DNA from 3 places in the Arthrobacter sp. AK01 genome. Region 3 is predicted to be linked to each of the others. Evidence: riboswitches for the same ligand, from Rfam matches in the RefSeq annotation. Region 3 holds a riboswitch; each other region holds the start of a gene.
The links. A riboswitch is a leader RNA that binds a small molecule or an ion and turns the genes downstream of it on or off. The one in region 3 is predicted to bind thiamine pyrophosphate.
Positions count from the first base shown of each region.

Region 1: another riboswitch for thiamine pyrophosphate. It lies ahead of thiD (bifunctional hydroxymethylpyrimidine kinase/phosphomethylpyrimidine kinase); the one in region 3 lies ahead of thiO (glycine oxidase ThiO).
Region 2: another riboswitch for thiamine pyrophosphate. It lies ahead of LN996_RS01895 (ECF transporter S component); the one in region 3 lies ahead of thiO (glycine oxidase ThiO).

Region 1 covers NZ_JAJOHP010000098.1:869-8,154, forward strand. The annotation lists gene thiD (bifunctional hydroxymethylpyrimidine kinase/phosphomethylpyrimidine kinase) at 274-1,791, opposite strand; TPP riboswitch at 1,782-1,880, opposite strand; gene LN996_RS21775 (Rne/Rng family ribonuclease) at 2,071-5,187, opposite strand; gene LN996_RS21780 (vitamin K epoxide reductase family protein) at 5,676-6,356, shown strand; gene ndk (nucleoside-diphosphate kinase) at 6,438-6,857, opposite strand; gene LN996_RS21790 (DUF4233 domain-containing protein) at 6,899-7,286, opposite strand, start outside.
Region 2 covers NZ_JAJOHP010000003.1:77,045-84,330, forward strand. The annotation lists gene mnhG (monovalent cation/H(+) antiporter subunit G) at 1-185, shown strand, start outside; gene LN996_RS01885 (DUF4235 domain-containing protein) at 440-700, opposite strand; gene LN996_RS01890 (NUDIX hydrolase) at 737-1,429, opposite strand; TPP riboswitch at 1,663-1,799, shown strand; gene LN996_RS01895 (ECF transporter S component) at 1,876-2,496, shown strand; gene LN996_RS01900 (ABC transporter ATP-binding protein) at 2,496-4,088, shown strand; gene LN996_RS01905 (energy-coupling factor transporter transmembrane protein EcfT) at 4,085-4,879, shown strand; gene LN996_RS01910 (GNAT family N-acetyltransferase) at 4,966-5,565, opposite strand; gene LN996_RS01915 (penicillin acylase family protein) at 5,603-7,286, opposite strand, start outside.
Region 3 covers NZ_JAJOHP010000001.1:18,916-26,201, reverse strand. The annotation lists gene LN996_RS00155 (TetR/AcrR family transcriptional regulator) at 1-173, shown strand, start outside; gene LN996_RS00150 (DUF3107 domain-containing protein) at 224-448, shown strand; gene LN996_RS00145 (hypothetical protein) at 487-789, shown strand; gene LN996_RS00140 (4a-hydroxytetrahydrobiopterin dehydratase) at 866-1,216, opposite strand; gene LN996_RS00135 (thiazole synthase) at 1,234-2,046, opposite strand; gene thiS (sulfur carrier protein ThiS) at 2,050-2,286, opposite strand; gene thiO (glycine oxidase ThiO) at 2,283-3,548, opposite strand; TPP riboswitch at 3,541-3,659, opposite strand; gene thiE (thiamine phosphate synthase) at 3,687-4,352, shown strand; gene LN996_RS00115 (ferritin-like fold-containing protein) at 4,374-5,042, opposite strand; gene LN996_RS00110 (RNB domain-containing ribonuclease) at 5,084-6,580, shown strand; gene LN996_RS00105 (DEAD/DEAH box helicase) at 6,859-7,286, shown strand, end outside.

The DNA of each region.
Region 1 (7,286 bases), on a different contig from region 3:
ATCGAAGTCCGCGAGTCATCCCATGAACAATTCCAAGGGGCATAACCCAAGTGTTGGCGTAAGCACCGAAGATCAAGATTACGCTAGTTTGACCTTCAGCTGCAAATGAGGCCGGGTCCGGAGGCTACCGCGTGACTTGCGTCACCAGTTGTAACGGACTCTCCCGGCACCGTGCCCATACAGCCTACAGGGTTTGGGCACAATTAACGCGATTAAGCCCGCGACGCGCGGTAGTGCCGGCTTATCCGGACGCTGAAAGATCCAGGAATCGGGCTACGCGTGAAGCCGTGGAGCATCGAAAAACGCTGTTTCATAGCGGCAGGACTGGGCGAAGGCCTCCACCATGGCGGCCCTTTCCCTCTCGGAAGCTGCCATCGCAGCGCCATCAGTGAAGTTGATCGCATTCCTGGTAGCGGCAGCGAAATCCTCGTCCGCGTACGTCGTGAGCCACGCCGCATAAGGGTGCTCCGTTGGAGCCCCTGCTTCCACGTACGCTGCATGGAGCTGCTGGCCCACTTCTGCGTACAGCCAGTAGCAAGGCAAAATTGCCGCGAGCACCACCGCATAACTACCGGAAGCCGAAGACGCCAGCAGATGGTCCACGTACGACTTCGTGACGGGACCGGTGGCCGTTGACGCCTCCCGGGTGCTCAACCAGTTCCGGTGAAGCTCCGATTCGACCTCAAGGCACTGCTGTGACGCTTTGGCCCAGAACAGCTGTTCCTTCTCGCTGGGAGCAAGGGCGCCGGCGCGGGCCAGGACCCTGGAGTACCCATTGAGGTAAATGGCGTCTTGGGCAAGGTAGTAGTTGAAGGCGGCTTCCGGAAGGCTGCCGGATTGCAAGCCGTCAATGAAGCTGAGCTTGTAGATTGCTTCAAGCTCCGGGGTCGCTTCCTTCCATAGCACCGACGCGAAATCTCCCGGCCTCGGGCCCGCATGGTGGTGGAAGTGGTGCACTGGTCCGCTTCCGTGGCCTACTTCGAGAATGTCGGAATGCGTCAACGCCTCGATCAACCATGGCTTCACCTCACGCAATGACGCCTCCCAGTCACCGGTACGGGCCTGCGCAGTGGCCAGGGCCGAGGACAGGGAACAGCCCGTGCCGTGACTGTTTGCCGTCTCCACCCGCGGACCGGGCACCTCGATGACGTCCTGCCGCAACAACCCGCTGGTGTTCACCAGCGCATCAGGGCATTCGGAACCGGCCAGATGACCACCCTTGACCAGCACGGTGTTGCCGCACTCAGCGGCCAGCCGCTTGCCCTGATCCAACGCCGAGGGCCAGTCAGCGGCCTCCGGCTCCCCCAGCAGCATGGCAAGTTCGGGCAGGTTAGGCGTGATCAGGTCTGCCAGCGGCAGGAGCTGGCGCAGGGCCTTCCCGGCGGACTCCCGCAGGAGGCGGTCACCGCTGGTGGCGACCATCACCGGGTCAAGGACCACGACGGCGGGACGCACCGCTTCGAGCCAGCCGCGGACTTCGTGGATCACGGCCGCGTCACCAAGCATCCCGATTTTGACTGCATCGATGGCAATATCATTGCTGATTGCCTCCAGTTGCTGGCGCAGGAACTCCACCGGAGGAACATGGACAGCACGGACTCCCCCAGTGTTCTGCGCAGTCAGGGCGGTGATGGCTGCCATGCCGTAACCGCCATGGGCTGCGATGCTCTTCAGATCAGCCTGGATACCTGCGCCGCCGGATGGGTCCGAGCCTGCGATGCTCAGTACCCGCGGTATTTGCCGGCCGGAAACGGCCAACGGGTAGACGGGAGAATACGACGTTGAAGTCATGGGGACATCCCTTCGCCGGTGCTAACCGGACAGGTTCAACGGGTCTGGATCTCAGCCTGGCCCAACGCCCGGCACCCCGTGTCAGTCCCCAAGCGTAGCCGGGAAGGGCCCGGTCCCGGGAACCGTGCCACGCCAATGCCCGGATATGACTGTCAATGCCTTCATGCACCTGACCAACGCATTCGCGAAGCCGGGCTTGCAGTGGACAGCAAAGGGCCCTGCACCACCCGCCTGTGGCGGATCGTGCAGGGCCCTCATGCTTGGGTTTCCTTGCCCGTGCTAGAGCTCGGAAGCCGGTACCCCAACCCCCAGGATAATGGGCTCCTCGGACGCTGCCTTCTTGGCCGGTTCCACGGGTGCTTTGGCCTCGTGTGCCGTTCCTTGACCAACCGAGGCAGTCACCTCATGGTGCTCGACGCTTGTTTCGTTAGCCGCACCTTGCGCCCTGCTCGCGCTGCGGTTGCGGCGGCCACGGCGGGCCCGCGAGGCGGGAACAGCTTCGGGATCCGCTTCGACGGCCTTCGGAGCAAACAGCGCTTCGGGCTTTTCCTCAGGAGCTGCGCCAAGGTGGGAGAACGCTTCAGCCAGGAGATCAAGGCTCATGGCAGGCTTTGCGGCCGGCGGTTCTTCGTGGTGTTCACCGAACGGCAAGGCAACTTCCTCCCCACCGAAACGCAGGACCGGCGTGGACCTGCCTTCGCGAACTGCGGCTTCCTCTGCCTCGGCGGGCGCCACGGACTGAGCGGCAGACTCCTGCTGTCCAGCTGCCCGTGCCTGTTCTTCTGCACGGTGGACTTCGTCGTCGTGCAGGTGCGCGGCATGGGCGGCAGCGGCAATCGTGGCCAAAGCAGCCCTGGTCGCCTCGGCCTTGGCCTGCTTCGCCGGATCCTGGGGCTCAGCGGGAGCAGCCGGCGCAGCCGGCGTCGACGTGGTGGTGTGGACCTGCGCGGACGCTTCGGCAACGGGCTGTCCCCCGCCCTTGCCCCGGCGACGCTTGCGTTCCGTGCGGGCAGCGGGCTGCTGGGTCTCCGTGTGGGGGCGGTGGTGTTCGGCGGCCACGACGTTGGCGCGGCGGTGCTCCACAGGTTCATCGTGCGTCACGACGCCCCGGCCGGCACAATGATCGCACTGCTCACCGAAGACCTCCAAGAGGCCGGTGCCCATGCGCTTACGGGTCATCTGGACGAGGCCCAGCGACGTCACTTCGGCCACTTGGTGCTTGGTGCGGTCGCGGCCAAGGCATTCCACCATGCGCCGGAGGACGAGGTCGCGGTTTGATTCAAGGACCATGTCGATGAAGTCGATGACGATGATGCCACCGATATCACGCAGCCGGAGCTGGCGAACTACTTCCTCGGCCGCTTCAAGGTTGTTCTTGGTGACCGTCTCCTCAAGGTTTCCGCCACTGCCGGTGAACTTGCCGGTGTTAACGTCCACTACGGTCATGGCTTCGGTGCGGTCGATGACCAACGAGCCACCTGACGGGAGGAAGACCTTCCGTTCCAGCGCCTTGTGGATCTGCTCGTCGATGCGCCACGCAGAGAAGATGTCCTGGTCCTTGGTCCACTTTTCAAGGCGGCCCACCAGATCAGGGGCGACGTAGGTCACGTAGGCTTCAATGGTGTCCCAGGCGTCGTCGCCGGAGACGATCAGCTTGGAGAAGTCCTCGTTGAAGACATCGCGGACAACCTTGATGGTCAGGTCCGGTTCGCCGTACAGCAGTTCCGGAGCCAGCACCTTGGTCGAGGAAGCCTGCCCCTCGATGCCTTCCCACTGCGCGCGGAGGCGGTTGATATCGTGCGTCAGCTCTTCCTCCGACGCTCCTTCTGCGGCCGTGCGGACAATAACACCGGCGTTTTCCGGCAAACGATCCTTCAGGATCCGCTTGAGGCGGTTACGTTCGACGTCCGGCAACTTGCGGGAGATGCCGGTCATGGAACCGCCCGGCACGTACACAAGGTAGCGGCCCGGCAGGGAAATCTGGCTGGTGAGGCGGGCACCCTTGTGACCCACGGGGTCCTTGGTGACCTGGACCAAGACGGAGTCGCCGGACTTCAGGGCGTTCTCGATCCGGCGCGGCTGGCCTTCGAGGTTGACCGCGTCCCAGTTGACTTCACCGGCGTACAACACTGCGTTTCGGCCGCGTCCGATGTCCACGAACGCCGCCTCCATGGACGGAAGGACGTTCTGGACTTTGCCCAGGTAAACGTTGCCGATCAAGGAGTCCTGCTGGGTCTTGGAAACGAAGTGCTCAGCCAGCACACCGTCTTCCATGACACCAATCTGTATTCTGTCGTCGCGCTGGCGGACGATCATCTGGCGGTCCACCGACTCGCGGCGGGCCAGGAACTCGGCCTCGGTGATGACTTGGCGGCGGCGTCCGGTCTCGCGGGATTCCCGACGACGCTGCTTCTTGGCCTCAAGCCTGGTGGAGCCCTTGACGCTGGTTACGCGGTTGGACGGGGCTGTCTCCGTCACAGGGCGGGGAGCACGGACGCGGGTCACCGTGTTGGGCGGATCGTCGTCCGACCCTCCGGTCAATTCAAGATCCTGGTCGCCACGGCGGCGGCGACGGCGACGGCGTGACGTCACGCCTTCATCGAGGGCTTCGGTCGCTGGAGCTTCCTCGTCCTCGGATTCGCTGCCATCTTCGGCTTCGTTCTCTTCGCGCTCGGTTCCACGACGTCCCCGGCGGCCACGGCTCCGACGACGACGCCGGCTGCCGGCATCGTCCAACTCACCTTCAGCGCCGGATTCGGTTTCCGCTTCCGGTTCCTCGTCTTTTTCTTCGACGGCCGCAACGCGCGGGACCGTGGTGAGGTCCGGGGCCTGGAAAATCATGGATGTGATGGAAACAGGCTCCATGAACAGGGACGTGGACGCAGCGGGAGCAGCGTCGTCTGCGGATGCCTCGCCGTCCTCCGCCCCTTCGGCCTCCGCTTCTTCGGACGCGGGCTCTTCAGCGGCTACCGCAGCAACAGGGGCCACGGGCTGGGTGGGTGCATCCGGCGTCGTGGTTTCTGCGGCGGCAGGCTCTTCTACCGGCTCGGCCTTGGGCTTGGCAGCACGACGACGGCGGACCGGCTTTTCAGGGGCAGGCTCGGCTGCAGCTTCGGGCTGGCTCTCCACGGCAGCTTCAGGCGCCGCAGTGGCGTCGTCACCCAAACCGGGCAGCGGCTCAGCAGGCTCTGCCTTCTTGCGGGACCGGGTACGGCGCACTGGTGCTGCTGGGGCTTCGGTTGTTTCAACAGCGGACGCTTCTGCGGCTGGCGACTCTACCTCTGCGGCAACCTTGGGCGCAGCCTTGCGCCGGGTCCGGGTGGCTTTTTTTGGCGCTTCCGCGGTTTCCGCGGGAGCTGCCTCGTCATTAACGGCTACAACTTGGTCATTATCCATATGTGGCAACACTCCTGCCCCAGCGACACCGCCACATCCGGCGCCCAGTGGGGCAAATATTGTCAAAACCCGCAGGCGTTGACAGAAGTCGGTAGTATGCCTTCCGGTTCGCACCATCATTGGGGTGCGGCAGCCCTGGAAGGCCGGCGGCTTTATTCTGAAACCCGTTGTTCTGCTGCCACAACCAGGTGCCGTCCATTGTCATGGCGGGCCTACCGGGGATCACGTGATCCAGGCATGCCCAGCTCATACTGGCGGTCTTGGGAACAAAGTCACCGGACCGGATTCCGAATGTGGATCGGCTTCCAGCCATGTTCATTCTCTCACACCCCTGAACATTCCCGAGGTAAGCCGCTGTGTCGTGCAGTGCCCGGGAGGACCGGAGCTAACGAGAAGCTGGGGGCAGCGCCCAGCCTCCGGCGTTACAATCCTCCCAAGAGCCGTTACCGGCAAGGCCGGGCCACTTGTTGAAAAGGACTACATCCGCGATGCCGAGCACAGCCAAGGGAAACCTGGCCAACCAAGCCACAAACCGCGTGGAGGATCTGCCCACCCAACCAGGTACCCGGCAGGATTCCCTTCCAATGACGGTCCGGGACAAACCTTTCGCCTGGATCCTGCTGATCACCGGTGTCATCGGGTGGCTGGCGTCCGGCGCACTGGTCCTTGAGAAACTTGAGGTCCTCAAGGATCCCAACCACGTGACCGTGTGTGATGTGAACCCCTGGGTTTCCTGTGGTGCCGTGATGCAGACACCGCAAAGTTCCGTGTTCGGGTTCCCCAATATGTTCATTGGCATCGTTGCCTTTGCCGTCATCATCACAACGGCCATGGGCATTCTTGCGGGCGCCAAGTTCTCAAGGGGCTACTGGTTGGGCCTCCAGGGAGGCGTAACCCTCGGCTTCGCCTTCGTTGTCTGGCTGTGGTCCCAAGCCCTCTACGCCATCCACGTACTGTGCCCGTTCTGCATGGTGGTGTGGGCAGCCATGATCCCGTTGTTCGTATGGGTGACCATCCGTAACATCGCCCAGGGAGTCATCAAGGCACCACCGGCCCTGGCCAAGCTGCTGGGCGAGTCCGGCTGGATCATCGTGGCTCTGCTGTACGTTGCCGTCATCGCCACCATCTTCTTCTCGTTCATGCACATCTTCGTGGGTTCCTCCGCTTAGGAACAACCCCTCCCGGGATAACAGGAAAGGCCAATGTTCGTGATGAACATTGGCCTTTCCTGTAGTTTCGGTGCAGCGTTATCAGCCAGCGAACCAGATGTTGATCTCACGCTCAGCGGATTCAACGGAATCCGAGCCGTGAACCAGGTTCTGCTGGACTGCCAGGCCCCAGTCCCGGCCGAAGTCGCCGCGGATGGTGCCCGGTGCCGCCGTCGTGGGATCGGTGGTTCCGGCCAGTGAACGGAAGCCCTCGATCACGCGGTGGCCCTCGAAGACTGCCGCGATGACCGGTCCGCTCAGCATGAACTCAACCAAGGGCTCGTAGAACGGCTTGCCCACGTGTTCCTCGTAGTGCTGCTCCAGCAGTTCGCGGGTGGCGTTGACCTTCTTCAGCTCCGCCAAGGTGTATCCCTTGGCCTCGATCCGGGCGAGGATGCTGCCGCTCAGGTTGCGGGCGACGCCGTCGGGCTTGACCAGGACAAGGGTCCGTTCAATGCTCACAGTTGCTCCAATGTGGTTGGTCGGTGGTTTTCCCAGCCAGTTTACGGGGTTTGCGGCTCTGCTTCGTCACCGTGTGCTGCATCCCATTCCGCCTGTTCACGGTCGCGCTGGGCAACTTCGCGGTCGATCCTCATACCCGCCCTGATCCCGTACCACCAGCAGATGGCAAACAGGATGCCCACGATGAACATCGTCGGCTCGGCGAAGCCAGTCAGGATCAGCACCAACTGCAAACCCCAGCCAACCGCGATGCCCCACGGCTTGGACAAGACAGCACAGGCCAAAACAAGCACCACGGTCAGGGCGATACCGACCCCCAGGATGATGGCCGGGTCCACCTGGCCACGCTTCAAACCGAAGACCGCGAGGGTGCCGAAGAACGCGACGAAGGCTTCGAGCAGGAGCACTGTGGAAGCAAACATCACCTTC
Region 2 (7,286 bases), on a different contig from region 3:
GGGTGTGGCCGGTCCTGCTGGTGGCATGGATCTTCCAGCTTCTGACGGCGCCCGTTTCTGCCCACATGGTGGGTCGCTCCGCCTACCGCACCAAGCACGGTCACCGCGAGATGCTCACCAAAGATGAACTCGAGGCAGTGGTTCAACGGGCGGCCGCCGGGCAAGAGCCTGGCAACGACCGCTGAACGGCTGCTCATCTGAACGACTGATAGGCAAAAAGCGCGGGGGGGGGGGGGGGGGGGGGGGCCCCGGGGGGGTTGGTGGGGGGGGGGGGGGGGAGGGGGGGGGGGTTTTGGGGGTGGGGGGGGGGGGCGCGGGCGGGCGGGCCCCACCCCCGCCCCCCCCGGTCGTCGGCGGGGACAAAAAACCCACTATCACACCCCCCCGGCGGCCGCCCCGGGGGCCCCCCCCCCCCGCTTGCATGTTGTCCGGGTGGTGCCTAGACGATGTCCTTGGATTTGGCGAAGCGGGCGATGGCACGCTGCGTCCCGCGGCTGGCGAGTACCTGGATGAGGGTGCTCACGAACGCAGAGATCAAGGCGAATGTCAGGGCCGAGCGCAGGCTCGTCTCCAAGTCATCGTTGCCTGTGGGTGGCTTGTTGCCAGTGGCCTTTTCCCACCCTTTATTGACGAGTTTGGTTCCGACGAAGCCTGCTCCGAGGCTCACTCCGGTACCCAGCAGCTTGAAGAAGAGGTTCATGTCCCCAGCCTAGCCGTAAAGGCCGGGCGGACGCTGTTACCGGCGGTTTTCCCGTTCCTTGAGGAACGCGGCCATGGAACCCACCGGGGCGAGCACCGGAACGACGGTGTGCTCCGCGGACCACACCGCTTCCACTGAGCCGAACCCTGCGATTTCCTTCAGCAGGTAATAGGTGGGCGGCATCAGTTTCAGTGTTCCGGCCGCCTCTGCCGCCAGAATTCCGTCCACTGGCATCCACAGAGACTGCCAGGCCTCAGTGGTTTGGTGCTGGGGCTCAGCCCCTGGCGCAGGCTTGGCGATGTAGAAGTAGGTGTCGAAGCGCTTGGGCATGTCCGTCGGGGTGATCCAGTTGGCCCATGGACGGAGGTCGGCGGAGTGGATGCTCAGGCCCGCCTCCTCCTGGACTTCCCGGAGTGCGGCTGTGAGGACCGTACCCGCGCTCGTGGTCGCCTGCGCAGGATTAGCGCCGATGGAGCTTTGGCGCCACTGGGCCGCGTGGTGTTGAAGCAGCTCCGCGGGGTAGTCCCAGCCGGACGTGTCCGCAGCATCCACCCGGCCTCCCGGGAACACCACCATTCCGGCAGCGAAGTCCATGGTGCTGACCCTGTGCTGGACGAAGGCTTCGAGACCGCCGGGGGCGTTGCGGAGCAGGATGACGCTGGCGGCAAGGCGAGGTTCCGGCGCCGTGGTGTCGCTTGCAGCGTGATCCTGCTTGGGTAGGTCCGTCATGAGATATGCCCCTTTGCCGCGGTCGAGTCTGCTGGATCATTCTCTCAGGTCTCGTTGTGGGGCCTGGTGTGCAGGCCAAAACCGGCGGGAGGGGTGTAGGGCGGGCCTCGCAACGCACGCCTGGAACGCGTCCGGCCCGGGGCGCGCTGATCCGATTGTGACCATAGGCGGGCAACAGGCCAGCGCCCGCCATGGACGCAGGTGTAAACTGAACCCGCCCATCAGGGCAGATTTGATAACGACAGGGGAGCGCCGCCGTCGGACCCTGCAGAGATGCAGGAGACGCGAGGGCGCTGAGAGTGCGGACAGCCGCAGACCCTCGAACCTGATCCGGTTAGTACCGGCGCAAGGGAGTCGAGCTTCTCAGAGTGTCCGGATCCGGGCGGCGCAGGCCGGCTGGAGAATCCGGGTAGCACTTTCCCCTCCTGTACCTCAGGAGGCAGAAAATGACCACGGTAAACGTGAAGAAGACCAGTTATAACTGGCGTGTTGTAGACATCGTTGTGGCGGCTCTGATCGCCATCGCCGGCGGCGTGATCTTCTGGGCCTGGTCCCAGGGCGCTGCGTTGGTATCCATTCCCCTGAACGCGACGTACCCTCCCCTCACAGGCCTGATCGCCGGTGGCTGGATGATCCCCGCGGTCCTGGGCATGCTCATTATCCGCAAGCCGGGCGCAGCGTTGTTCTGCGAAGCCGTCGCTGCCACCGGTGAGCTCATCATGGGCTCGCAGTACGGCACCACAGTGCTGATCTCCGGAGTCCTGCAGGGACTCGGCGCCGAGCTCATCTTCGCCGCTTTCCGCTACAAGAAGTTCAACCTGCCCACGGCCCTCCTCGCCGGCGCGGGCGCAGGCCTCTTCTGCGGCCTGAACGACTCCTTCCTTCCGTGGGGCTGGAACATCGCGTACGAGGCAATCGACAAGCTTGCCTACATCACCTTCACCACCATTTCCGGCGCGATCATCGCAGGCGCACTGTCCTGGGTCGCCACCCGCGGCCTGGCGAAGACCGGCGTCCTGAGCTCCTTCGCGTCGCGCAAGGCCGCTTCGGAGCCAGTCTTCAGCTGATGTCCGCGACTCAAAGCGGCACGGTCAGGCCTGCCGCCATCTCAGCCGAGGGCTGGGGGTGGCGGCATGCCGGCCGGGCCCAGCCTGCCATTGAGGGTCTGGACCTTCGGATCGAACCCGGCGAACGGGTGTTGCTGCTGGGTCCTTCGGGCGCCGGTAAGTCGACCCTCCTGCATGCCTTGGCCGGCGTGCTGGGTGATGAGGAAGACGACTCGGACGAGACCGGCTCCCTGCTGATCGACGGCGTTGCTCCCCGCGAACAGCGTGGCCGCGCCGGCCTGATGCAGCAAGACCCCGAAACCCAGGTGGTCCTCTCCCGCGTGGGTGACGACGTCGCCTTCGGCGCCGAGAACCTGGCCGTGCCGCGGGACGAGATCTGGTCCCGCGTCCATGAAGCGCTCGACGACGTCGGGCTGCGCACCGCTGCCGGCGGCGGTTTGGCCCTGGATCACCCAACGGCGGCACTCTCCGGAGGGCAGAAGCAACGGCTTGCGCTTGCGGGCATTTTGGCGATGCGACCCGGGCTGATCCTGTTGGACGAGCCGACGGCCAACTTGGATCCGGCGGGTGTGCTGGAGGTCCGTGATGCGGTGAAGCGCTGCCTCGATAAGACCGGTGCCACCCTGGTTGTGGTGGAACACCGCGTTTCTGTGTGGAAAGACCTGGTGGACAGGATCGTGGTCCTGCAGCCAGGGTGGGTGGCGGGGTCGAGCGCGGCTGCGGGCGCCGGGCAGGCCGCGGGCGGAGTCCTCTTGGACGGCCCTCCGGAGCAGGTCCTGTCCGAGGCACGCACCATGCTGATGGCGGCTGGCGTGTGGGTGCCGGGATACGTTCCGGCAACCCGGACGCGGCAGAACCGGCCCCAGACTTCCACGCTTCTCCTGGCAGCCCAGGACCTCGCAGTATCCCGGGAAAAACCGCGGCGCAAAGGCTTCAAGACCATCCCGCCTGTTCCCGTGCAAACGGGCATCAGCGCACAGGTCAGGGCTGGCCAGGCCCTGACCATCACGGGACCGAACGGTGCCGGCAAATCCACTTTCGCTCTCACGTTGGCCGGCCTTTTGGCGCCGGTGGACGGTGCGGTGAGTGCCGCCGTCGAGCTTTCCGAGGGGGCGGGTATTGACCCGTTCATGTGGAAAGCTGACCAGTTGATTTCCCGCATCGGGACGGTGTTCCAGGAACCGGAGCACCAGTTTGTCACGGGCAAGGTCCTGGACGAGCTCATGTTTGGCCCCAAGCATCTGGGCCATGGCGAGGAACGCGTGGATGAACTGCTGGAGCGGCTGAGGCTGACGCACCTTGTGGACGCCAATCCCTACACGTTGTCCGGTGGGGAAAAGCGGCGGCTTTCGGTGGCCACGGTTCTGGCGGCGCATCCGAAGGTCCTGGTGCTGGATGAGCCCACATTCGGCCAGGATGCCAACACCTGGGCTGAGCTGGCGTCATTCCTTTCGGAGTTGTTGGACGCCGGAACGGCAGTGGTCTCGGTGACCCACGACCAGGAATTCAGCGCAGTACTCGGGGGAACCGAGCTGCAGCTCGGACCGGTGGCACAGGGCAATGTTGCACATCAGGAAGCGGGTGCGGCATGAGGGACGCACTGAACATCCGCGGAAATCATGCCCTGCTGACGCGTGCAAACCCCTTGGCGAAGTTCGTATCGGTTTTCCTGATTTCCCTGGTACTGGCCCTGTCCATCGACTGGGTGTCGGCGTCCACGGCGCTGGTTGCGGAACTGGCATTGTTCCCGCTGGCCGGGCTTACCCTGCGGCTCTTGTGGCAGCGCGCTTGGCCCCTGATCATCGCGGCGGCGATCGGCGGCTGGAGCACGGCGATTGTGGCGGCGGACAGCGGCGCTGTACTGCTCGACGTCGGACTCTGGTCCATCAGCGAAGGTTCGCTGGAGCTGGGGCTGGGTTTCATGCTGCGCGGTTTGGCGATTGCCCTCCCGGCGATCCTGCTGATGACCTGCACGGATCCGACTGACCTGGCCGATGCGCTGGCGCAGAAAGCAAAGCTGCCGCACCGCTTTGTCCTGGGCTCCCTGGCAGCAATGCGGCTGGTGGGCCTGATGGCGGAGGAGTGGCAGACCATCGGCATGGCCCGCCGTGCCCGCGGCGTGGGTTCGCAGGGCAGCCCCCTCCAGCGGCTGAAGGCCACGCTGGGCCAGAGCTTCGGGCTCTTGGTCCAGGCCGTAAGGAGGGCTTCGCGGCTGGCAGTAACCATGGAAGCGCGCGGCTTCGGCGGAGGTCAGCGAACGTGGGCGCGCGAATCCACGTATTCGATGCTGGATGCCTGGGTGGTCCTTGGCGGTGTGATCATCGCAGCGGGTGCAGTGCTCACGGCTGTAGGCGCTGGAACCTGGAGTTTTGTCTGGCGCTAGCGCTTTCACGCGCTAACGAGCTGGGCACAAGCGTGGCCCCGGCCTGTTGGGGGCGCCGGCGGCACTTCGCCTTGTGTGATGGGGGACTAGGGAGCCTTCTGTTCCTGGATCTCGTCAAAGCCTGCCCGTGTCAGGAACCCCAACTGGGCCTCCTTCTCCGCAAGCTGGATGATAGGTCCCAGCTCAAAGCAGGTGGCTTCCAGACGGCGCAGGGCTTTGGCGTTGCGGGAGTCCGGCTCCACCACGATCCGGTCCTTGCCCGGCAAGGTGAACATGTACTGGATGAGGGCAGTGCCGAGCTTTGGCGTGAAGTGCGGAATGGGCCGCGTGGCCGGAGCGAGCAGCAAGTGCATGCCGATGTCGGCCTCCCGGGCGGGATAGGCCTCGCCGACGGGATCGTGCAGGGGCTCGTACGTTTGGAAGAGTGCCAACGGCTCTCCGTCAAGGACGGCAAGGAACGCGTGGTGGGTCTCCAACGAGTCAAGGAACTCGTAGATCCCCAGGACTTCCTCACGGGAGTTTTCGGTCATTCCCCAGAACTTGGCGCGGGGCTGGGTAACCCACTCGAAGATGAGGTCGATGTCCTCGCCGGGAACCAGCGGAACCAGGCGCAGCTCACCCCATCCTTCGAGGTCTTCTGAGTAGACGGTGGTACGGACGGAGTAGTCCTCGGTGGTGGTGGTCATGATTTCCTTCGGGGGCTGATGCGGTGAACGGGGTTGGTTAGGGAATGTCTGTGGCCAGGGCCGACCAGTCAGTGACCACAGGGGCGAGTTGCCCGGCGGTCCACAGGGGGAGTTGGTCGGCAAAATGCTGGTGGTCCGGCGTACCCGAGGCGCCGAAGGGGACAATCCATCGGCTGTTTCGCCGATCGGACAGGTCCCAAACGTAACGGGCCACGGGCCCACGGAAACTTCGGTCGTCTACTCCGGGGAGGCTTTCGGTGCAGAGGACGCACCCGGTGTCTCCGCTCAGGTCGGCCGTTGGTGCCGGTGACGCGAGGGCGCCGGGGAGGACGTGAACGGGCAGGAGCTTGTGCCGGTCGCCCCAGGTAGAGCCATTGAGCATGGCTTCCTCCAACGCAACGTCTTCAAGCCCGGCCGCAGCTTCCACGCCAACGTTGATGCCAAGCTCGGAGCCGCGGAGCAGGAGGGTCTCCAGGGCAAAACCAACGCGGGATACCACGGACAACCACGGCCCGAACAAAGGGGAGTAGCCGGTGGGCTCGTTCAGCGGAGCAAGGGCGGAGTGCCGCGCGAGGCGCTGTACCAACGCGCCCCGCCACGCTGCGAAAACGGCAGCGCGGTGGCTCCCGGCATCCATGCGGCCATCCCACTCGAACAGCAGCGAACGCAACACCTTGGCCTCACGGGACAAATCGTCGGCATCGATCCCCTCAAGCAGTGACCGGAAGAATGGCCACGGACCCAGCAAGGTGTCCGTGTGGATAGCCTGCATGTCATCCACGGTCAAGGTCCCGGACGGGGCGGCCTCCAGCAAATCGCGGATCCGCAAGGCCCGGTGCGCCGGCGCGAACTCCATGGCTACGGCGTCGCCGCCTCCCGCCGCGCGGTCGTTCGCGCTCACCGCAAACTGCTGGACCTCGGTGCGGGGCAGGATCACATACTGGCCGTCCCACTCATTGCGTGCGGAGAACGCCGGAGCCGGGAGGCGACGGTTTGCGGGATTCCGTTGCGGAACGAGCCCGGCAACGAAATGCCGTACGGCCCCGGAATCGTCCGCGGCCACCACGCTGTTGACCGGCTCCACCCAGGCATCGAAGGCGACCTCGACTTCGGAGACGCTCCGGCTCCGCAGAAGCGGCAGGAGGGCCTCGAAACCCAGCCGCCCTTCAACCCGGGCCGGGAAACGCAGGCTCAGGGCGTCGCCGTCGGACGCTTCAGAGATCACCGAACCGCGCCCCGTCCCGATGACCTCGACGGTCACCGCCTCACCATCGCGGACGCTCATGGTTTCGGTGCTGACGACGGCGGTTTCCCAGCCTTCCGCTCCACGCGCCTCAACGCGCTCGCCGCCCGCATCGGTGACCCGGCGCAGTTCTTCCTCGAAGAGGTCCTGGTAGTCGGCCATGGCATTGGTGATTGCCCAAGCAGTATGGCCGGTCTGCGCGAAGTGCGGGAGGCCGGGAACGCCGGGGAATGCGAAGCCGATCGCGTCGAACTCCGGGCAGGCCAGCCGAACTTGCTGGTACACGCCGGGGAGTTCCATGAGGCGGTGGGGGTCGCCTGCGATCAGGGGGAGGCCGCTGGCCGTGGTCGAGCCGTGCGCGGCCCATGCGTTGCTGCCGGACCAGACCGGGGCTTCGATGCTGAACAGGCTCACGGCTTCATCGCCAAGTGTTCGCGCGACGTGGGCCCTGAAGAGCTTGTTGGGGAACGTTGAGAAG
Region 3 (7,286 bases):
CCAAGCTGCCGCCCCTGGAGGCACAACTTCTTGGCCGTGGTCTGGCTGGAATGGCGCAGGTCAGCGCGCGGTACTGGCTTGAAACGGATGGAAACCTGGACCTCGATGTGGCCAGTGATCTGATCTATCGTTTAGCTTGGCGCGGAATCAGTCGATTCCCCAAAGAGTCCTAGGCTACAAATAGAGGACTGACTTAACACTTGATTGGCTTGGAGGCCTTGCTGTGGAAGTAAAGATCGGCATTCAGAACGTTGGCCGTGAAATCGTGCTCGAATCCGCTTTGGATGCCGATGCCGTTGCCAAGATCGTGGCCGAAGCCGTGTCCAAGGGCTCGGAACTGCGCCTGACCGATGAGAAGGGCCGCCAGATCATCGTCCCCGGCAGTGTCCTGGGTTACGTGGAGATTGGCGCCGAGGAAGTCCGCCGCGTCGGTTTCGGCGCCCTCTAGGGCATTGCCCACCTAACGTCGTCCGCTAAGGAGTCTTAATGCTTTCACTCGTGGTGGTGGTTCTGGCCACCGTTGCCACCGGCTTCATCGTGTGGGCCAACGACAAGAGGCACGGCAAGTACGGCATCGCCTTGCCGGCCGGCGTCTCTGCAGCCGTGGGCACCCTGAGCTGGATCGCTTTCATTAGTGCCGGTCTGGGCTACCAGCCAGGCGCAACGTGGATCCCTTGGGTCCTGCCGATCGTTCTGGGGACAGCTGCCGCCGCCGGCGTAGTGGTCTTCCTGGGCCGAACACGCACCCAGCACGATACTGCCGCCCTGACCAAAGCACTGAGGCTCTAACAGCGACAACCAAGCAACAGTGACCATCGCCCCTCGGGTGATGGTCACTGTTGCTTTAACGCTCCGCCAGTCCTGTTCAGGCGCCCCGATAGCGCTCCGGCTGGGCGGCGGCACCAATCCCGGCTGCGGCCTCACTCACGGAAGCCGCGGCGGCGACGTCGCGTTGGGTCACCTGCCCACCCGCATCGTGGGAGACGTAGCGCACGAACACCCGGTTGTAACGCCAGTCAAGATCCGGATGATGGTTTTGTTCTTCGGCGATCCGGCCGATCGCGGCGATAAGAGCCAGGGCCAGGGCTGCCGTCGGGGTTTTATAGACGGTGACGAGGCCATCCTGATATCTCCAGTCCGGAAGGTCCCGAAGAGCGCCTTCGACATCCGCCTGAGTCAGGTGGTCATCGTTGCCCGCCACGACTACTCCTTCCACACAGGAGAACCCTGCATCTAGAGGAACTCTGCCCGGCCCTCCATGGCTGAGGACGCCAAGGCGTGCTCTCGCCGCGGAATCCGGCCTGCTTGCTTGGCCAGCCTACCGGCGATGACGGCGTGTTTGAAGGCTTCGCCCATCTGTACCGGGTTCTGCGCCCTGGTCACTGCGGTGGCCAACAGGACGGCGTCGCAGCCCAACTCCATGGCGAGGGCGGCGTCGGATGCCGTCCCGATTCCAGCATCGAGCACCACCGGGACTGAGGCCCGGGACACGATGAGCTCGATGTTGTGCGGGTTCAGGATGCCGAGGCCCGTCCCAATGGGTGAGCCCAACGGCATGACGGCAGTGGCTCCCAGGTTCTCGAGCCTGAGTGCCAGTACGGGATCATCATTGGTATAGGCGAAAACCTTGAAGCCCCGGTTCACCAGTTGTTCCGTTGCATCCACCAGCTCCACGGCGTCCGGAAGCAGTGTGTGTTCGTCCGCGATGACTTCCAGCTTCACCCAGTCGGTCTCCAGGGCCTCGCGCGCCAGTTCAGCGGTCATCACGGCGTCCTTGGCAGTGAAGCAACCCGCCGTGTTGGGCAGCACGCGGATGCCATGGTCCACAAGGAGTTGGAAGAGCGATCCGGTTTCGGCCGGCGAGTAGCGCCGCATGGCCACAGTGGTGAGCTCGGTCCCGGAGGCCAGGAGTGCGGCGCCCAGACCGTCCAGGCTCGGGGCACCTCCTGTCCCCATGATCAGGCGGGAGCCGAATTCGACGCCCTCGATCACCAGCGCGTCGGTAGGTACGTCCGTGGTGCGGACCTCAGTGTTTGCTGTTGTCATGCTTCAGCCTCCTTGGACTGCGGTAACGAGTTCGAGTTCGTCTCCGGCGGCGAGCGCTGTCGCAGACCATTGGCTGCGCGGCACCACCTCGGAATTGCGCGCGACGGCGACACCCAGCTTGCCGCCGTCGGCTGCCTGTCCGCGGTGGTCCAGGACGCGGCCGGTGACAGCGGTGACGAGTGTGCTGACGGAAGCGTCCTCCGGCACTGCGTGGTCGGATCCGTTGAGTTTGATGTTCATGCTGTTTCCTTACTCGGAACGTGTGCCGGCGTAAGAGCCCGCGATAGGGATGTGTTCGTGGCGAAACGGTCCGGACGGAAGTGCGCCCATCGGGGGTCTGCCGAACCGTTGATCAGGTCGCACACGATCCTGGCGGCCACGGGTGTCAGGAGAACACCGTGACGGAAGAATCCTGTGGCGATCACCAGCCCGTCAACGTCTCCGCTGGTAGTGGCGACGCGGCCAAGAAGCGGTGCATTATCCGGAGTCCCGGGGCGGGCCCGGGCTGTTGCTTCAAGGAGTTCCAATTCCGCCACGGCAGGGACCAGGGTTTGGGCATCCCGCAGAAGTTGATATACGCCGCCGGCTGAGACAGCGTTGGATGACGCAGACAAGCCGTCCTCGCGTTGGGTGGCCCCGATGACCACGGTGCCATCATCCCGGGGAACGATGTACACCGGTACGCCGCGCACCATGCCGCGGACTGTGGAAGTCACCAACGGCCGCAGGTGGTCGGGGACGCGAAGCCTGAGGATGTCGCCGTATACCGGCCTCACAGGAAGGCTGAGACCGTCAGGGAGTCCGGACAACTCCACGGCCCCCAGACCGTTGGCCACCACGGTTTCACTGGCGTGGACAGTGGCGCCGGAGTCGAGCTCCACTCCTGAGACGCGCCCACCGTCCCACAACAACCGGCGGGCGCCGGCACGGACCCCGTACCCGTCATCCGTTCCGTGCACCCACGTAGCGTCCCGGTGCGAGTGGTTCTCCAGTTCAGTCACCAGGCAGGCCGCCAGCTTCCGGGGATCCACTTGGTGATCGGCTGGGATGTCGAAGGCGCAGGAGATTTGCGGGCTGAGGAGCGGCTCGCGCACCCTCGCGTCGCGAAGGGCCAGTGGTTCAACGGCCAGGCCGGCTCCAAGCTGTACGGCGCGGAGATCGGCGAGCGCCCTGCGGTCGGCGGCGTCGGCACCCACGGCGAGTGTCGGCGTCGCGCGGTATCCAGTGTCAGTACCTTCACGGGAAAGTGCGTCCGCGAAGGACGGCCACAGGTGCGAAGACTCCAGCATCAGTTCCAGGAGGTCTTCCTCCTGGTAGTGCAGTTCGCTGACAGGGGCAAGCATCCCTGCCGCAGCGTAAGTGGCTCCGGTTGCCGGTGCGGGATCGACCAGTGCCACCGAGCGGCCCAGCCGCCGGGCTCCGTGGGCGATGCCAAGGCCAATAATGCCGCCCCCAACGACCGCCACGTCTGCGTGGAGGGGGGTATGGCGGGATTCTGCCATTCGTTTCCTTCCCTACGCCGGTACTAGCCGGATCAGGTCAAGCGGTCGGCGCTGAAGCCCTCTCAGCCGGACGGTCATATAACGAACGTCGCGGCTCCCGCAGTACGTGCCCAGTTTAGAGGAACTACTCTGGTTTCCATGACCCAGCCTGATGCCCTCTCCGCCGCCCGCCTGTACTTGTGCACCGATGCCCGCAAACAGCAAGGCGATTTCGAAGACTTTGTGGACGCCGCTTTCGAGGGCGGCGTGGACATCATCCAACTCCGCGACAAGGCGCTGGAAGCGGCCGAAGAATTGGAAATGCTGGCTGTCCTGCGCAGCGTGGCCCAACGTCATGGAAAGCTTTGGGCAGTGAACGACCGCGCCGATGTTGCCGGTATTTCCGGGGCTCCGGTGTTCCATGTCGGCCAAAAGGACCTCCCTTTGACGGCCGCCCGGGCCCTCCTGCCGAACGTCACGGGAATAGGCCTGTCCACGCACACCACTACGCAGATCGATGCCGCAATCGCCGCGTCGTCGAGCCCCACCGGACTGGACTATTTCTGTGTCGGCCCCGTCTGGGCAACACCGACCAAGCCCGGTCGGCAAGCCGTCGGTCTGGACCTGGTCACATTTGCCGCGAAAGCGGTCAAACACGCAGAAGTGGATCTCCCCTGGTTCGCCATCGGCGGCATCGACCACAGCAACGTGGAGCAGGTGGTTGCCGCTGGCGCCAGCCGCATCGTCGTCGTCCGGGCCATCACTGAGGCCACGGATCCGACGGCGGCCGCCAAGTCGCTGTTGCAGGCACTGGACACCGTATAGCGGAAGCAAGCGGCCAGGAGGTTACGCAGTCAGGCCGAGGCCTGTCATCCGTCGTGCGTGCTTCTCGGCGAGGTCGCCGGTCAGCCTCTTGACTGCTGCACGGGCGTCGCCGCCGCTCCTCAGCGTGGGCCCCAGCTGCGGGTGTTCCGTGCCGACGCGTTGGGCCTGCGTCAGTGCTTCGCCCACCAGTCGGCGGCCCCAGAGGGCCAGACGCGAGGCCAAGCGGGGGTCATCGGCCAGTGCCCGCCTGAGCAGGACACGCAGGACCTCCGTTGCCTGATCGGGAGAAGCCACGCGATCAACGAACTGTTGGGTCGTGGCATCAAGGAATACCGCGACGGCCCTGTAAAAGTCCGATGACACGGTATCGATGACGTAGGCCTTCATGACGGATTCGAACCAGTCCCCTGGCTTGGTGCGTTCATGGAAGTGGTCGAAGGAGCGCTGGAACGGCAGCATGGCCTCTTCGGGATCGATGCCCATCTCGGCCAGCCGATCGTTGAGGAGTGCAAAGTTTCCGTAGGCGCCCACGGCGATTTTTGCCAAGACTGAGCGGTCATGAAGCGTGGGGGCGTAGCGGGAATCGACGGAGAGCCGCCCAAACGCTGACAACTCGCCATATGCCATTGCTCCAAGCAGCTCCGCGGCGAGTTGCCCGGTTGAAGCTGCAGCGTCCGGGGAAGTGCCCATGATCCAAGACTATCCGCCGGATTCGGGCTAACCTGATTTTCGTGTCACATCATCGGATTGCACCCAACGTCGACGATTCGTCGGACCAGCTTGCCGCCGCACTGGCTGCCCTGAGGACCGAGCTGGACCTTCCTGGTGCATATCCGGCAGCGGCCGTAGCAGAAGCACGCCAAGCCGTGGAAACCCTGAAGTTACCGGACCGGGACATGCGCGAAATCCCCTTCCTGACCATCGACCCTGCCACGTCGACAGACCTGGACCAGGCGTTGTTCATGGACCGCTCCGGTGACGGATACAAGGTTCTCTACGCCATCGCCGACGTGCCGGCCTTCGTGGTCCCCGGCGGCGCCCTGGATGCCGAGACACGGCAGCGCGGGCAGACGTTCTACGCTCCTGACGGGCGGATCCCCCTGCACCCGGAGGTCATCAGCGAGAACGCCGGAAGCCTGCTGGCCGGCCAGGTCTGCAGTGCGTTCGTCTGGGAATTCGAGCTGGATGCGCAAGCGGATGTGGTGGCAGTGTCGATGGCGCGCGCTGTTGTTCGCAGCACTTCCAAGCTGAGCTACACGGGCGCCCAGCAGCAGATCGACGACGGAACAGCCCCACCCGTCCTGCAACTCCTGAAAGAAGTTGGCCTCAAGCGCGTTGAACTCGAACGGCTGCGCGGGGGCGCAAGCCTCAACATGCCGGAACAGGAAATAGTACAAGCGACCGACGGCGGCGGGTACAGGATCGCTGCCGCCCCGTCCTTGCCTGTGGAGGACTGGAATGCCCAGATCTCCCTCATGACCGGCATGGCCGCCGCCCAACTGATGCTTGACGGGAAGGTTGGCATCCTGCGGACCATGCCCGCGCCGGACGACCGTTCGCTGCTCCATTTCAAACGGCAGACCGTCGCACTGGGAAAGCCTTGGGACGGCAAGACCTCCTACGGCGAATACCTCCGGACGCTGGACGCATCCGATCCCAAGCAACTGGCCATCCTGCACTCGGCCGGCACCTTGTTCCGCGGCGCCGGCTACACTCCGTTTGACGGGGAGGTGCCCGCCAATGTGGTTCAGGCAGCCATTGGAGCTCCCTACGCCCACACCACCGCACCGTTGCGGCGGCTCATTGACCGTTTTGTCCTGGTGATCTGCGAAGCCCTGAGCAATAACCACCCGATACCGGCCTGGGCGCGTGATGCCCTGCCCTCCCTGCCCGACATCATGGCGTCCTCGGATCAGCTGGCCGGACGCCTCGAGCGCGCCGCCTTGGACACTGTGGAAGCGGCGCTGGTGGCCAACCACGTCGGGCAGGAGTTTGACGCCGTGGTCATATCCGGGTCCAAGCCTTCAAACGGCAATGCCAACGGAAAAGGCACGGGCAACGGTAACGGCAATGGAAACGGGAGCGGTCCTTACGGCGTCGTCCAGATTGCCGAACCTGCCGTGACTGCCCGCTGCGACGGCGAGTTGGAGTCCGGGACCAACGTTCGGGTACGGCTGGTGAAGGCCGATATTGCCAGCAGGGAGATCCGGTTCCAACTGCTTCCCTGACGGCCTTCCCGGCGGCGATCCGGGCTTTGCCGGCGCCAGAGGATAGACTAAGCCTGTAGTAATGGATGCCCGGTCGTTGATTCAGTGAATTTTTGAACTCAACAAGCCCGCCCCTACGCGATCTTGAGATGTACCAACTGGTCACCAGTGCCAGTACTTAGATAGCCCGCGATCGGCTTCCACTGGATTTGCTTGCGCGCCCGTTCGTGCTCCGGTACGGCTCCGCCGCCCCCGTTGAGCATGCAGCGCCAATGCCCAAATGAATAAGGAAACTCCCTGTGAGTGAATTGCATACCCATGAAGTCCTGACGGACTCCACCGGAACTGAAACCATCGAGCCCGAGGAAACGATCACCTCGGATGAGACGCCCCACGAGATCGAAGAAAAGTCGTTCGCTGACTACAACGTCCGCGCGGACATTGTTGAGTCCTTGGCCGACGCCGGGATCACCCATCCCTTCCCCATCCAGGCAATGACCCTGCCCGTAGCCCTGAGCGGCCACGACATCATCGGCCAGGCCAAGACCGGTACAGGCAAGACACTGGGCTTCGGCATTCCCGCGCTCCAGCGTGTGGTCGGCCGCGACGACGCCGGCTACGAAAAGCTTGCTGTCCCGGGCGCACCCCAGGCCCTGGTGATCGTCCCCACGCGTGAACTCGCGGTGCAGGTTGCCAACGACCTCCAGACTGCTTCACGCAAGCGCAA